Regions from separate parts of the Carboxylicivirga longa genome, predicted to be linked through region 1. Evidence: riboswitches for the same ligand, from Rfam matches in the RefSeq annotation. Region 1 holds a riboswitch; each other region holds the start of a gene.
The links. Region 1 has a riboswitch for cobalamin ahead of ACRD7A_RS04945 (ABC transporter substrate-binding protein). Riboswitches for the same ligand answer to the same signal wherever they lie in the genome.
Positions count from the first base shown of each region.

Region 1 (4,008 bases):
AGCTCCACATTAATATTGCTGTGTAGTATGGTTTCCTTACTGACACCTTGTCGGTAACCCACCGCCAGATCTTCCGATTGCAATAGTATTTTATCCATGGCTGCTCATCCTCCTGCGTTTAATGATAACGGAAATAACAATGGGCGCCCCTATCAGTCCGGTAACCACATTAATAGGCAGAGCCCCTTCAAATCCCGGAAGGCGGGCAATTACATTACAAAATAAGGCCAGTATCGCACCTGCCAGTATAACGGCAGGCATCAGTACTTTCTGATCGCTAGTGCGAAAAAGGCCTTTGGTAAGGTGTGGCACAGCCAGACCCAGGAAAGCAATGGGGCCACAAAAGGCAGTGATGGCCGCGGTGAGCATACCCGTACAAAACAATATGTATAAACGTGTTCGCTTGATATTCAGTCCCAGATTCTCAGCATAATACTCACCCAGCACCAACAGATTAAGGGGTTTAATAAGCAAGAGGCTAAACAGTAATCCTAACCCTACAACTGGAATTAATATCGTCAGGTGCTCACCATTGACATTGGCGAAACTGCCCAGCCCCCAGATGACATAAGCATGTACGTCTTCCTTAGGACTGTAGAACTTCATCACACCGATGAGTGCCGAGGCGGCATATCCCACCATGATGCCCACGATGAGCAGGATGGTGTTATCGCGCAAGGCCTGTGCGAAAAATACGATGAGCATAAGAATAAAGAAAGCACCCACAAAGGCAGCCGTTACCACGGTAAGGTGACCGTAAATACCATAACCACTAATGCTAACCCCCAGCATATTACCGGCCAACAGCACAACAATGGCCACACCCAATCCGGCACCACTGCTGATACCCAGGATAGAGGGACCAGCCAGCGGGTTACGAAACAGGGTTTGCATCTGTAAACCGCCCACCGCCAGTCCGGCGCCGGCCAATACCGCGGTAATGGCCTGTGGCAGGCGTGATTTAAGTATAATAGAAGTATAGGCCGTACGTGTTGCTTCCCCACCCCCCAGCACACTCATCATTTCTTTGTAAGGGATGGACACTGAGCCCAATCCAATATTCATCAGAAACAAAAGTATGAGGAGTACGGCTAAGAGCACAAATCCCATGATCCACTTTATTCGATGCTCTTCCATATTTACTCTTCTGTCAAATGGTGAAAATAGCGGGGACGATAATTTTTCAACAAGCCGGGGTGAAGCGCATGCACCAGATCGCTTAATACGAAATGCGGCTGCAACAAACCTTCTTCGAAATAACCCGAATATGCAGCATTGGTAATGACGATCTGTTGTTTTTTATAGGCATCGAAATCAATGTATCGCTCATCCATCTTTTTTATCTCCTCATAAGTCACCTCATCGGGATAATTCATTATCATCACCCAATAATCGGTATGCTCGGCCCTGGTAATAATAGTTTCATAATCGAGGGTTAAGGATCCTGTTCCCACAGTATTACTGTAAATATAGTTGCTGCCTGCATCCTTGAAGAAGTTAGCCATGTAACTCTCTCCTGCCGGCGAATACCAGGCTCCCTGATAAAGGTGACCGGTAAATACTGAGGGCTTATTTTTTACCTTCTGTGCCAAGTCCTTAACGGACTGATACTCCTTTTCAATTGCATTAAAGAGCTGACGTGCAGTCTTTCCTTCCCCCAGCAATTCGCCCATCAGCACCAGCCATTCGGCACGTCCCAAAGGGGTGTGCTCCAGGTAATCAGCGTTGGTAATTATGGGAATTCCGGCACTTTTAACAGCGGCAAAATGATTGTCTTTAAAAGGCGACACCATCAAAAAATCCGGCTCCAGATCCACCATCACCTCCACATCGGGCGACATGGACATGCCCACATTACGGATGCTACCGTCCTTAATGGCGGATTGGATATATTCATCGGCAATGTATCGGGGCTCGGCTACCCCACAAATACTTTGTTTCTTATTGAGCTTATCAGCATAGTTCACCATGGTGGATGACAGCGCAATCCAGCGTGTTGCCGGGTAAGGCAGCACGTAAGTGTGGGTTTTGCTCAAGGATGGTTTAAGCTGTGCATCGGCTACGAGCGCCAGGGTCTCCTGCCGGGTTGTATCGCCCCAGGGATCGTTCATAACAATCTGTCGATATCCCTTGAAATAGTTAATGTGAAAGCCCTTGGCATATTTAGGATAGTAGGTACTATCGGCCTGGGCGGCTTGCGATGCTGTTTGCCCCTTGCGTGGCGCGTGTGTGCAGGCACTCATCAATGCGCCTACGAGTAATAATGTTGTCGTCAGTTTTATCATTTCTTTATCTCCCGAAAGATTTATGAATATTCGTGTCACCCAAACAGGTCTTCCGGCTCTCCTTCATCACCTTTCCTTCCCATCCACCATAGGCGGACAGTGGTTTCATTAAGCTGATGCTCCCTTATCGGGCATGGATTACGGCTGCGGGAACAGCTCAGGTATTTCACCTGATTCCCTTTTTAAGCAACCCTGCAAAAGTAGCGTTTTATATCGGATTGATAAACTAATGCGATGCTTTTGTAACGGCAGACACCTTTAACAACAACCTCCCTACTACGGGGCACATTATGGTGTGCAAACAGTAACAATGAAATAGATAAGAAAGTAAACCTGATGAAGCGTTCAAAGTTATAGGAATCGATTCTCTTTCGTAAGATGCTTATAAAGAACCGTTCCATAAACAAACGAGGATGCCTTCGCATTGAAAGGCACCCTCGTGAAATAGTAAAGTACACTGCCTCCGCTTAAAGGACTGCCGTGTTCAGTTTTTTATCGACCAACAAGCCGTTTTGCATTTCAAGATTGAATTTAAAGGCTTTTTTGGCTTTAAAGCGAATGATCAGAATGCTGCCCTCTCCCTCAAGAGTAGCCTGATCGCCCCGGTTTACAAAAGTGGGGTATAAAACACGATTGCCACCCGTATGCAAACGATTATAAGTCAGGTTCTCCATGGCCTTGGTATTTACAGGCTCCACATTAATGTATTCCAGCATCTTTCCGTCGTAAGGCAGGGCAAAGCTAAATGCATTAACGCCCTGCAGGCCATGACCGCTTACCGTCAACTCCACTGTTTCGCCTGCCTTATAGGAAGTTTTAGCAGCACGCAAGGTGAGTTTTCCGGTCAGCGCCTTGTGCTCAGCATTACTTACGCCTCCCTCAAGCTGGGTGCTTACATTGGAGATATCATAGGCATCGATCAGTCCGTTTTTATTAACATCACCCCGGCTAACATAGCCAAAGTCACTATCGCCCTTACGCAGACCGGTGTAGTTCATGTAGGAAGTCAAGTCGTTGGCATCGATCACTCCATCGTTATTGATATCACCGGGCAGGTAGCTTTCGCTGCCCGGCACCTTAAACACGTAGATCTGACGACCCGATCCGAAGTTACCCACGGCCTTGTCCACCTCCATCTTAATGTAACGGGTTACCGGCTGATCTTTCAACAAGAAGGTTTTCACTTCATTATCTCCTTTCCAGGTGAAGGTGCCGGCCTCTGTCCAATGCGTCTTGTCATCGCTGTAATAAAAACGGCCACTCTGAACCACACCATTACGACCGCTCAGGCGAGGCAGGTAAACAATTTTCTCCACCTGACTGATGGATTTAAGATCCATCACAATTTCAAAAGGAATAGAATTATCACCGTAAGCCGTGTGCATCATGGAGTTCTCATCGAAATCGAAGAGGCGATGCAATCCATGACCGCCCTGCATACGCGCTGTACTCCCGGCTTCAATGCCCTTAATGGCAAACTGCAAGGGATCGGCCTTGGTAGTAGCCGTAAAACTGGTCCATGCACTTTGTCCTTCCTTATTAAGCGCGCGACCTTTGAAGCTGTAGGTAGTTTCCGGCTTAAGGTTATCGAACAAAAGTTTGGTATCCCGAATATTAGTATAGGTCATGCCCTCAAACTGCAACTCATAATAATCGGCGTTAACCACCTCATCCCAACTTGGCATTAAGGTGTATGCCGTGGCATTGGTATCGGCCACACAGG
Region 1 covers NZ_JBNGOZ010000004.1:138,204-142,211, reverse strand. The annotation lists gene ACRD7A_RS04955 (ABC transporter ATP-binding protein) at 1-98, opposite strand, end outside; gene ACRD7A_RS04950 (iron chelate uptake ABC transporter family permease subunit) at 91-1,137, opposite strand; gene ACRD7A_RS04945 (ABC transporter substrate-binding protein) at 1,140-2,285, opposite strand; cobalamin riboswitch at 2,311-2,512, opposite strand; gene ACRD7A_RS04940 (TIM-barrel domain-containing protein) at 2,753-4,008, opposite strand, start outside.

Region 2 (4,008 bases), on a different contig from region 1:
ATATAAGCAAGCTGCCAATAGTCTTGATACTCAAATCTTGATACTTTGTACTTTTCTGGCTTGTCCAAATTAGTTGTTAGTTATTAGGGGTTAGCAGCTTGTGGCGCGTGGCGGGAAGCTAGTTAAGATCCATAATCCTACTGCTAGACTCACCTCACTCCCCTCTCATCCCTACCTACTCCACAAAAAATCGTTCGATCTCTTTTCCTTCCGCATATTTTTGAAGCAAATGGAGGGTATCATCCAGAGCATCATTGATGGCGTCTTTTCCGTCAAAGCCAATAACAATCATCAAAAACTTTGAAGTAACATCACTCACCATAGTGCGTGTTGAATCACTGGTAGGATTACCAAATGCACCTAAAGCATCGCGAAAAACCGGTAATCTCTCAATATTCAAATCCCCCCTGCCAATGCCCTCATAGGCTTCATTAGCCTCACCAATACCCATACTCACATCTCCTTCAATGGCATCATAGTTATAGCCACAGATTGAGAAACCGGTTTTCAATGAGGTAATATTTAGTATATCAACCACATTATTAATGCGATACAATCCTTTACCACCAGCTACTCTTCTCAATAGGGATTCGGCAGCCGGACGATAGCGATTGGGATCTTTGCCCAGGGTTCGATAAGCATTTTTATTCGCTTTTACGGGCGATAATTCACGGATTAACGCAGGTGTATATTGGGCAGCCAATACTTCAACCTCCTTATCCATTAATGATTGTAGCTGATCATTAGCGGCAGCCACCTTCACATCAGTAACAAAACCTCCTAATATCAAATCGGGAAGTTTTGCCCTTAACGGCTCTTCAATTTTAATTAGCATGCAATGGAATTAAGCCTGCAAAATAAGTAAAAAAATATATTACTTTGGGGCCAAAAGTAAAGCCAATGCAAGTCCTCGATGATATAAAAGCGGTGTTTTTTGATATGGATGGTGTTTTGTTTGACTCCATGCCTAGTCATGAATACACGTGGATCCATTCACTTAAAAAATACGGCATCAATTTTCCGCCAGAAGAGGCATATATGAATGAAGGACGAACCGGCTATGCAACCATCAGAATCGCTTTTGAAAAGTACCTTCACCGATTACCCACCCGGGATGAAGAGGAAGCTGTTTATACTTTAAAGACGGAACTTATGGCAAAACGCCCTAAAGCTCCGGTGTTACCCATGATGCAAGAACTGATTGAGTTTCTGAGAAAAAATGGGGTTCAGGTCTTTGTGGTAACCGGATCCAGGCAACCCTCGCTCGTTGATAAATTAAATGCCCAATTTAAGGTGGAGGCGAGCAACATTATCAGTGGTGCAGATGTAAAACAGGGCAAACCCCACCCTGAACCTTACCTGATCGCCTGGCAACGCAGTGGACTGAGCAAAGACCAATGCCTTGTAGTGGAAAACGCACCTATGGGCGTTGAATCGGCCAAGGCGGCTGGCTTACGCTGCCTTGCTGTTAACACGGGTAAACTGCCGGATGACGTCTTAATCAGTGCAGGTGCTGATTCTTTATTTGAAAACACAACAGCTCTGTACAAGGCTTTTATATCTCACTAAATCATTTAATCAGTAAAATACGAGGCTAATTGTGAAATCAAAAACAATTGTTGCCTGTGCATAATGAGCACGCAAATAAAGGAATTTTACTACTTTTGCCGCTCGTTCATTCAAATTTTTGTCATTAAGACACCCCGTAACAAGGGTTTAATAGGGAACCATGTGTAAATCATGGGCTGACGCGCAACTGTGATCTCGTGCCGTATAGACGGTATGTACTTTTAGCGGATTAACCACTGACTGCATATGACAGTTGGGAAGGTGTTAAGAGTCGGGAAAGCCAGGAGACCTGTCTTTAATATTTGAATGATATTTGCTTTCGCGACACAAAGCAGGTATCGGATCTTAATTCTATCCCTGCATTTATAGCGTCTGCGACAGCACATTTTTATTTTTCCACGAACTCTGTTTACACAGATTTTCGTGCTGTTTTTTGTTTAATAAACAACTTAAAGCCTTCAATCGTTACTTTGCCAGTTTGGCCTGGTAACAGAAGCATATCAATACATTAACTAACAAATACTGAAATAATCATGGAGGAAAACAGAAAGGCTTACAAAGTTTTTCATGAGCGGAAAGATAAGCTGAATGATCAATACACAGGTGATTATTATAAGAAACAACACGATAAGGGCAAGCTAACAGCCCGCGAGCGTATCGACTTTTTATTCGACGAGGGCAGCTTTCACGAGATAGGCGCCTTGATCAAACCCGATAAAGAAGCCAAAAATTATGGCGATGGTGTAATCTGTGGCTACGGCACCATCAACGGCCGTAAAGTAATGGTGTACGCCCAGGATTTTAATATTATGGGAGGCTCCCTGGGGCTTGTTCATGCGCAAAAAATTCAGAAAGTGCAGGAACTGGCGGCCAATATGGGGCATCCTGTCATCGGACTCATCGATTCGGGTGGTGCACGCATACAGGAAGGGGTAGCCAGTTTGGCCGGTTATGCCGGTATTTTTCGTAATAACGTAAAAGCCTCGGGCATTGTGCCGCAGATATCTGTTATACTCGGCCCTGCTGCCGGCGGTGCTGTCTATTCACCGGCTCTCACCGACTTCCGTTTTATGGTAAAACACACCTCGCACATGTTTGTTACCGGCCCACAGGTGGTAAAAGAAGTATTGAACGAGGACATTACCTTTGAAGACCTGGGCGGTGCCGAAGTACATGGCTCTGCTTCGGGCGTAACCGATTTTGTGTATAACGATGAGGAACATTGCCTGCTGGGCGTGAAGAAGCTCCTGTCGTACCTTCCTTCTAACCACCTGGAGCAGCCTCCCGTATTAAACTGGGATGACATCACGCCGCGCAACAGCGAAAACATCTCCTACATATTGCCCGAGGACTCAGGCAAGCCCTACGATATGATTGATATTATCGAGCGCATTGTGGATGTGGATTCCTTTTTTGAAGTGGCAGAAGGACACGCGCAGAATATCATTACCGGCTTCGCCCGCCTGGATCGAAAAGTTATAGGAATCATCGCCAATCAACCAAAAGTAATGGCGGGTACACTGGATATCAATGCATCGCGCAAAGCCGCCCGTTTTGTGCGTTTTTGCGATGCCTTTAATATTCCGGTGCTGGTACTGGAAGATGTGCCGGGCTTTATGCCGGGTAAAAACCAGGAGCACAATGCCATTATTATGCACGGTGCTAAACTACTGTATGCTTTTGCCGAAGCCACCGTACCCAAAATTACAGTAATCATTAGAAAAGCCTATGGTGGCGCCTACATTGTGATGAACAGTAAAAACATGGGCGGTGATATGAATTATGCCTGGCCATCGGCTGAAATTGCGGTGATGGGACCCGAGGGCGCCATAAAAATACTGAATCGCAAAGAGCTGAGCGAGGCAAACGATCCTGATGAACTTAAGCGTCAGCTGGTGGATGATTATAAAAACAACATTGCCAATCCATTTATCGCGGAAGAAAAAGGCTATGTTGACGAGGTGATAGAACCCGCAAAAACACGTGAGGTATTGATCTCTGCTTTCTCACTACTAGAAAACAAGTTCGAACAGAAATCTCCGCGTAAACACGGAAATATTCCAATGTAAAAAACTGAATAATGATTAAATCGATATTAATAGCCAATCGCGGAGAGATTGCCATCCGCATTGCTCAAACGGCCCGCAAAATGGGTATCCGTTCATATATGTTCCTAACCCATCAGGAGCCCAATGCCCACTATTTATCCTTTGCCGACGAACTGATAGATGTATCGGGCGACACCTTTACCAATATTTTTCTAAGCGTTGAAAAGATTGTAGATGCCGCCGTTGAAAATAAAGTTGATGCCATACATCCGGGCTATGGCTTCCTGTCTGAAAATCCATTCCTGCCCAAAGAATGCGAGACACGAGGCATCATCTTTATTGGGCCATCGCATCAGCACATCGAGAAGATGGGCAATAAAGGTGTGGCACG
Region 2 covers NZ_JBNGOZ010000001.1:50,582-54,589, reverse strand. The annotation lists gene ACRD7A_RS00225 (B3/B4 domain-containing protein) at 176-835, opposite strand; gene ACRD7A_RS00220 (HAD family hydrolase) at 901-1,569, shown strand; cobalamin riboswitch at 1,680-1,880, shown strand; gene ACRD7A_RS00215 (acyl-CoA carboxylase subunit beta) at 2,103-3,638, shown strand; gene ACRD7A_RS00210 (acetyl-CoA carboxylase biotin carboxylase subunit) at 3,650-4,008, shown strand, end outside.
Region 2: another riboswitch for cobalamin. It lies ahead of ACRD7A_RS00215 (acyl-CoA carboxylase subunit beta); the one in region 1 lies ahead of ACRD7A_RS04945 (ABC transporter substrate-binding protein).

Region 3 (4,008 bases), 120 kb from region 1:
TACCTTTACGGTGGTGTATGGGCGTATCTGGTGCGGGTGGACCTGTCCGCAGACTGTTTTTATGGAGATCGTATTCCGGCGTATCGAATATTGGATAGAGGGTAGTGGTGATCAGCAACGCATACGTGCCAAAGGAGAAGATACTTTCGATCGGGTATGGCGCTCTTTCTTAAAGCATTTTATTTTTATTATTATATCGTGGGCCATAACACATACCATGCTGGCCTATATTGTAGGAGCCGATACAGTGCATGACTACATTATTGGTTCGCCCGGCGAAAACCTGAGTGTATTCATTGCCATCATGGTTTTTACGGGGGCTTTTTACTTCGTCTTCGCTTACTTTCGCGAGCAGGTATGTTCTTTGGTATGTCCTTACGGGCGTTTGCAGGGCGCTTTGCTGGATAACAACACCCTGATGGTAACCTACGATTTTAAACGCGGCGAGCAAAGGGCACCCATGCGTAAAGGTGAGGATCGACAGGCATCCGGAAAAGGTGATTGCGTAAACTGTCATAAGTGTGTGGCAGTGTGTCCTGCGGGTATTGATATACGCAATGGTATTCAGTTGGAGTGCATTAACTGCACCGCCTGCATGGATGCCTGTGACAGTACTATGCGGCGTTATCAACTGCCCGAGGGACTCATTCGTATCACCTCGCAGAATAATATTACCAATGGTACTTCCTTTAAATGGACGCCCCGTATTATCGCGTATACAAGCCTTACAGTGGCACTTATAGGGGTGCTGGTTGTGCTTTTTACCCTGCGTTCCAGCTACGAAACCACTATACTTCGCGTGCAGGGTTCCTTGTACCAGAAGCTCGATGAGGGGCATTATTCCAATATCTATAATTATAAGATTGTGAATAAAACTGATAACGAAGGAGACCTGAGTATTCGACTGATTTCACCCAAGGGTAGTGTAGAGTTGGCAGGCAACAATATGCAGGTTAAGAAACAGGAGAAAATACAGGGAGCCTTCCTGATTAAATTGCATGAAGAAGAACTGGAGGGTAGCAGTACCGGGGTGGTACTGGGGGTATACAATGGTAATGAGTTGATCGAAACCATTCATACCACCTTTGTGGGGCCCAATAGAATCAATAATAAGCGTAATTAAAAAGAACAGACCATGAAATTTAACTGGGGACATGGAATTGTAGTCGTTATTGTGGCTGGAGTGCTGGGGTTACTTAGCCTGATGTTTATCACGACACGCCAGCGCATTGATATGGTAACAGACGACTACTACCCGAAGGAGTTGAAATATGAAGATCAGATAAGCAAGATAAAAAATTACAAGGCCTTGGCGAAAAAGGTGACAGTAGAGCAGAAGGGTGGCGTGCTGATCACCTTTCCTGATAATATCGCCGATGCAGATGATATCAAAGGGAGTGTGCATTTATACCGTCCATCGGATAAGAGCCTGGACATTGAAATGCCTGTGAAGCTCAACGAGGCTTATCGCATGCTTTTGCCGCTTGAAGCCTTTAAAAAGGGTAAGTACGAAGTAATTATAGAATGGCAGGCCAATGGGCAGCCTTATCTCACCAGGCAAGTCTTATATATCGATTAAGCATTATGTACATATTGGAAGGTTTTATTTTCGGATTTTTGGGAAGCCTGCATTGTGTAGGTATGTGTGGCCCTTTAGCCCTGGCCTTGCCTTTGCCTGTCAACACGGCTCTGCGAAAGGTTGTAGGAGCGCTACTTTATAATGTTGGCCGTGCTTTCACCTACGGCCTTTTGGGACTTATCTTCGGCATTTTAGGGGCCGGACTTAAGCTTTCCGGTATTCAACAGTGGGTATCTATCGCCTGTGGTGTGATCATGATCCTGTCGGTGATATTGCCGGGGGTGATTAAGATGCCCAAATCAGGAAATAAGCTGTCGTCAACCATCTATACCAAGCTTAAAAACAAAATTGGCGCCTCCCTCAATCGCAAACGCTTAAGCAACCTGCTGGTAATTGGTGTATTAAATGGATTTCTACCCTGCGGACTGGTTTATGTGGCCATATCACGAGCCCTTACCTCGGCTTCGATAAGCGATAGTATATTATTTATGGTGGCCTTTGGGCTGGGTACACTGCCGCTGATGTTTGCCGTGGCGTATTTTGCCAATATTATCAAAAGTCGCTTTTTACACCGATTGCGGCGTACCATACCCGTTTTTATCATCCTGCTGGGCATCTTATTCATCCTGCGTGGCATGAATCTGGGTATTCCAAATATTAGCCCGGCTTTTAGTGATAAAACACAGGAAGTTGAGTGTTGTCACTAATCCAATATGTGGTTTTTGATATCTTTTTTTACCTAATATTGCTTTCTGCTTTAACAAATCACTTACCTTTGTTGCGATTTGGTTCATAAGGCACCTACCGGTGTTATATGATGAAAATGGGAATGCCGTGACCTGTCAGTAGACAGGAATTCGGCAACAGTTTCCGCTGCTGTGATTTCCGATGGGTAATAGTAAACCATCAACTGCAATCAACAAGGCCACTGTCAAAAAAAATGATGGGAAGGCGATTGCAGGGAATAAGTCAGAAGACCTGCCAAAGATTATTCAATTGTTCGTGCCATTCGGAATAAATGCAGGACGATACTACCTTGGTGTATTGCCGCTTCTTTTCCTTTTGTCAGAGCAGTGTTAACAAGCTGAATGTGTGAGATGAGGTGTCAACTGTTACTATGGTTTTTTGTTTGGTCGTTGCCGTTACTGGCCGATGACGAAGTGCGCGATTCGGTTAAAGTACAAGAGGTGGAAATTACAGCTTCGCGTTTAAAACATTTTGCCGTAACCGACAAAGTTGAGCAAGTGGATATCCTTGCTATTCAGCGATATGCTGCGCAAGATATCGGTGCGCTCTTGCAAAAAACTTCCTTAATTAATATTCAATCCAATGGTGGCGCTGGTGCTTTAACAACAGCTAGTATTCGCGGGGCAGCATCTAACCAAACATTGGTAACCTGGAATGGATTACCCTTGAATTCGCTTACGACAGGTGCCAGCGATTTATCAACGATATCGGCTGGCGGTTTTAACGATGTAAGGCTTACCTATGGCGCAGCAGGTTCACTTTATGGGAGTGGCACCATGGGGGGTGTTATTGAGCTTTCGAATCAGCCACGTTGGCAAGAAGGCCTAAAAATATCGGTTTCCAACGAGTTGGGAAGTTATTTAGACCATTCCTATGCTAGGGAGATGAATTCAAGTACCACCAGTAAGGGCGATTTTAAATGGTTATCTAGTTACAAAGGAAATCTTCGGGTACAAGCATCCAATCGTACATTATCCTATGCGGGGCAAGTCTTTTATCAGGATGCAAAGAACAACTTTAATTACATTGATGACTTCGATCATGGCCAACCTACAGAAACTTCACAGCATAACAGGAGTGAGGTGTTTGGTACGCTGCATAGCTTGTATTGGCAAGCCGGTAAAAACCTATTTGATTTTGGTGCCTGGTACCAGGTCAAAGAAAAAGAGTTACCAGGATTGATGGGTGTTGGGGCTCCCATTAGTCATCAAACTCAAAAAGATTCAACCCTTAAACTATATGTAGGTTGGAAAAGGTTAATACGTAATTTCCGACTAGAGGGCAAGGCTGCATATATTTACGATTTTATCCGTTATACCGATAAGGATAATGCCGATAGTGAGTCTTTCAAAATTTTCTCAGAAATAGCTGCCAAGTCTTGGTTTGCCGATCTAAGTACACGTTGGTATGTCAATGATAATTTGAGTGTTGATGTAAATGGTCGCTATAGTTATTTAAAGGCCATCACTGCTAATTATGCCAGCAATATTGTGGAACATGAAGGACGGCTGAATGCCGCAATCAAGTATTCGCCCGAGATTGGTGTCTTTATTGCGACCGTTGGTAAAGACTGGTGTAGCTCAGAATCTGATGAGGTTAAACAGCCAATTTATGAAAATGGAGAAATAGCAGAATATGAAATAATTGAGAACAGTCTACCCAATCCACCCCTCATGTTTTCA
Region 3 covers NZ_JBNGOZ010000004.1:14,166-18,173, forward strand. The annotation lists gene ccoG (cytochrome c oxidase accessory protein CcoG) at 1-1,123, shown strand, start outside; gene ACRD7A_RS04510 (FixH family protein) at 1,136-1,579, shown strand; gene ACRD7A_RS04515 (sulfite exporter TauE/SafE family protein) at 1,585-2,286, shown strand; cobalamin riboswitch at 2,349-2,579, shown strand; gene ACRD7A_RS04520 (TonB-dependent receptor plug domain-containing protein) at 2,677-4,008, shown strand, end outside.
Region 3: another riboswitch for cobalamin. It lies ahead of ACRD7A_RS04520 (TonB-dependent receptor plug domain-containing protein); the one in region 1 lies ahead of ACRD7A_RS04945 (ABC transporter substrate-binding protein).

Region 4 (4,008 bases), on a different contig from region 1:
TCTATTTTATGTCCAAACAAGGTCAACGCCTCGTTGTGGCTGATGCAGCAACCTTAAAAGAGCAAGCGACCGTTCCTAACTTCGGAGTCGATCCTGATGGACGAGCCTTTGTGGGTGTTACTCCGGAGAAGGGTTATATAGGCACAAGCAACGGTATTTACTTGTTCGATATTCCCACATTAGGGGTAGGTAATCAAATCGATGCAACAAACGGCGAAGTCGGCAATATGCTGCGTGCCGGCAACTATGTATTTGCGGTTAAAAAAGATGCAGTTTGCGTGATTAACGCCAATACAGATGCTTTAGAACAGACTATTTCAGGCGCATCTTACAGCGGTGTAGTACAGGCCTTTGATGGAATGGTATATATTGGGGCAGGCACAAAGTTGCTAAAAGTGAATCCTTATACCTTAACACAGGAAGAAATAATATTACCTGCCGGCATTGAGGTGCCTTCGTCATTTGGCTTTGCATGGAATGCCAACAGCTTCTGTGCCAGTGCTACCGAAAATGCCTTGTTCTGGGCTAAACCCGGAGGGTGGTCAGGAAGCAACACGATTTACAAATACATCATTGGAGATGAAACTTCATTAAGCGCACCGTTTATTAGCTTAGAAGAAGGGATGGAACTTTATGGAGCGGGACTCCGCGTTCATCAGTCAACAAACCAAATATATGTTACCGGTGTTAAAAGTGGCTGGGGGCAAAACAGCATGACCAATACTTTATATGTATTCGATGGCACCGACGGATCAGAGGTTTCACGCACCGAACTGGAGCCCTACTACTGGTTCCCTGCCATGCCCCTATTCCCCGATGCACATGCGCCGGTGTTTAACCTGACTGATATGGATATAAAAGCTGGCGATGCCCCCACTAAATTACTATTGACCAATCTGGTATCGGACACCGATAACAATGATGCATCTATTCTGGTGAGTGTTATTGGAAATAGTGATAATACGGTAGCTATTGCGACAGTAGAGGGCAATCAGTTAGTTTTAACGCCCGGCAGCAAAGCAGGCAGCACACAAATTACGCTAAAGGCCACTTCTAACGGCAAAACAGTAACGGAAAGCTTTACGGTAACTGTATCACCGGCCACAGCCATTGAAGAGTCGACATTACAGCAGGTCAAGATTTATCCAAACCCCTGCAATGGTATTTTCCGCATTGACGAGCAGCAAAATACAACCCTTGATGTGCAAGTGTATAACATCACCGGCCGCCTCGTGTATGCCAATACACAATACAGAAGCACGAACGCAATTGACCTGAGCCAACATGGACGTGGGCAATATATTGTAAAAATCATTAATGATCAGTCCGTAACCACACGTGCCATCATTGTGCGATAAAGCAGTTTAATGCATAAATAAGGATATTACTGCCATAAAATATCCGTTTGTTTTTCAACCCGGATCCTGGTTTCAGGAGTCCGGGTTTTTTATGGCCTGACACCCCCATCCCCGTCTAGCGGCGTTACCCATCCCTAAAATGGGGAAGAAGGTTTTACATATTCAAGGCTAAAGCTAGAACTTCCCAATAACAGTCTAACAAACAAACTCCATGCTTGCTTCACTCTTCCCTTTTTTGCCCAAGCAAAAGGGGAAGTGTCGTGCCGAAGGCGCGGGGATGGGGAGCACGTATTTTATATACTATACAGCTCTGTTCATATAAAACTTAAGATCAGATGATACATTACTCCGCGCCCCCAATCTTAATTTCAGCTTACTTTATTTTTCGAAAAAAAGCGCTGAGTATTCAAAATAAATAATACTTTTGCGCTCTGTTTGGTTTCATTAACGGAATATATCCGTTACGAATTAAAAGGGAATGCCGTGAGAATCGGCAACAGTTCCCGCTGCTGTAAGTTCCGACCCTTATGGGTCTGTGGCTTTTAATGAAACACCACTGTTAAGCTCATCTTAACGGGAAGGTATTAAAAGTCGGAATAAGTCAGAAGACCTGCCAACAAGTACATAATTTTTAAACTTTCGGGGATTAAAGTTTAGAGATAGAGCAGCTCTTCCAAGGGCTTGTTTTACTCTTCTTCGTGTCTTTTCCTGAAAGTAGTAATATTTAGGAAAGACAAATGACAAACAGAAAATCATTTTCCTTATTACTGCTTTACCTGTGCCTGCCTTTGTGTATTAATGCGCAAAGTAAGCTGGACAGCATGCAGCATATTCTGGAAGTAGAAATCGCAGCACCGCGTAACAGTACTAAAGCCATCATTCCGGCACAGCAGCTGCAGGGTAAGCAGCTGAAAGCCCTCAACAGCCTGTCGGTGGCCGATGCCATCCGCTATTTTGCCGGCGTGCAGATAAAGGATTACGGCGGCATTGGCGGATTGAAAACCGTGAATGTGCGCAGCCTGGGTACCAACCACATGGGGGTATTCTACGATGGCATTCAGCTGGGCAATGCACAAAACGGACAGATCGACCTCGGTAAGTTTTCAATGGATAACATCGAGAGCATTTCCCTTTACAACGGACAGAAGAGCGATATCTTTCAGCCGGCACGTGACTACGGCTCTTCAGGCTCCATCTATCTAAAATTCAGACGGCCGCAATTTTCAGCGGATGAGAAGGAACACGTGAAAGTCACCTTTCGCACAGGTTCGTTCCATCTGGCCAATCCCTCAGTGCTTTACGAGCGTAAGATAAACGATAAGGTAAACGCCTCCTTCAATACCGAGTATATCTACTCATCAGGTAAATACAAGTTTCGCTACAAAAGGGTATTGCCCGGCAGTAGCGAGGTTGCCTACGATACCACAGCCACGCGTGAAAACGGCGACATCCATGCCCTGCGTCTCGAAGGTGGTTTGTACGGCCGCATGGACGACGGCCATTGGGAGCTAAAGGCCTATTACTACGATTCGGAGCGGGGTATTCCCGGTGCCATTGTCAATAACCGCTGGATGAATGCCCAGCGTCAGTGGGACAGCAGCTTTTTTGTACAGGGCGGCTGGCGCAAAAGAATCAGCGAGCGCTACGACCTGATGCTAAAGTTGAAGTATGCCAATGATAAGATGCGCTACCTCAACCCCGACACCACCCTGATGTACATCGATAACACCTTCCGGCAGCAGGAAAGCTATATTTCGCTGGCGCAAAAATACGCGCTGACCAACTGGTGGGAGCTATCTCTCTCGGCTGATATGCAGTGGAATTGGCTGCAATCGAATCAGCAGGGCACCGCCTACCCCACCCGACGATCCACCCTTGTAGCCCTGGCTACGGCGCTCAACCTGGAGGCGTTTAAGGCACAAGCCAGCCTATTGGGTACTTTTATCAATGAGCATATTGGTGATGATGCACAGGGAACCGCTGCCGCACCCAACAAGGAAGAGCTTACGCCGGCCATCTTTGTGTCGTACAAGCCGCTGCCCCATCACAACCTGACGCTCCGGGCCTTTTACAAGCATATCTTCCGCATGCCTACTTTCAATGATTTGTACTACACTGACATTGGTAATATCAAGTTGGAGCCGGAGTTCACCCATCAGTATAACCTGGGGTTTAAATACATCGAAAACCCGGGCAGGGATATTCTTAAGCAGTGGAATGTGCAGGTGGATGCCTACTATAATGAAGTAACTAACAAAATTGTGGCCGTGCCCAAAGGAAGCGGTATGTACCGCTGGATGATGATGAACCTGGGCAAGGTAGAGATACGCGGACTGGATGCTGTGGCAGCCACCACGCTTCAGCTGCCCCACGAGGTACTGCTCAACCTGAAAGGCACCTACACCTATCAGAAGGCACAGGATTTTACGCATCGTCGCAACCCGGAGCTGGAGGAAACAACCTGGGGAGGGCAAATTCCTTATATACCCTGGCACAGCGGTTCCTTTATTGCTGCAGCCACCTATCGTAGCTGGCAGTTAAATTACAGCTTTGTGTACGTGGGCGAACGTTACCATAACTCGGCCAATATACCCGAAAACTACGAGCAGCCTTGGTACACCAACGATGTATCGGTGTTTAAAACCATAGC
Region 4 covers NZ_JBNGOZ010000016.1:38,898-42,905, reverse strand. The annotation lists gene ACRD7A_RS13875 (DUF5074 domain-containing protein) at 1-1,358, shown strand, start outside; cobalamin riboswitch at 1,778-1,990, shown strand; gene ACRD7A_RS13870 (TonB-dependent receptor) at 2,096-4,008, shown strand, end outside.
Region 4: another riboswitch for cobalamin. It lies ahead of ACRD7A_RS13870 (TonB-dependent receptor); the one in region 1 lies ahead of ACRD7A_RS04945 (ABC transporter substrate-binding protein).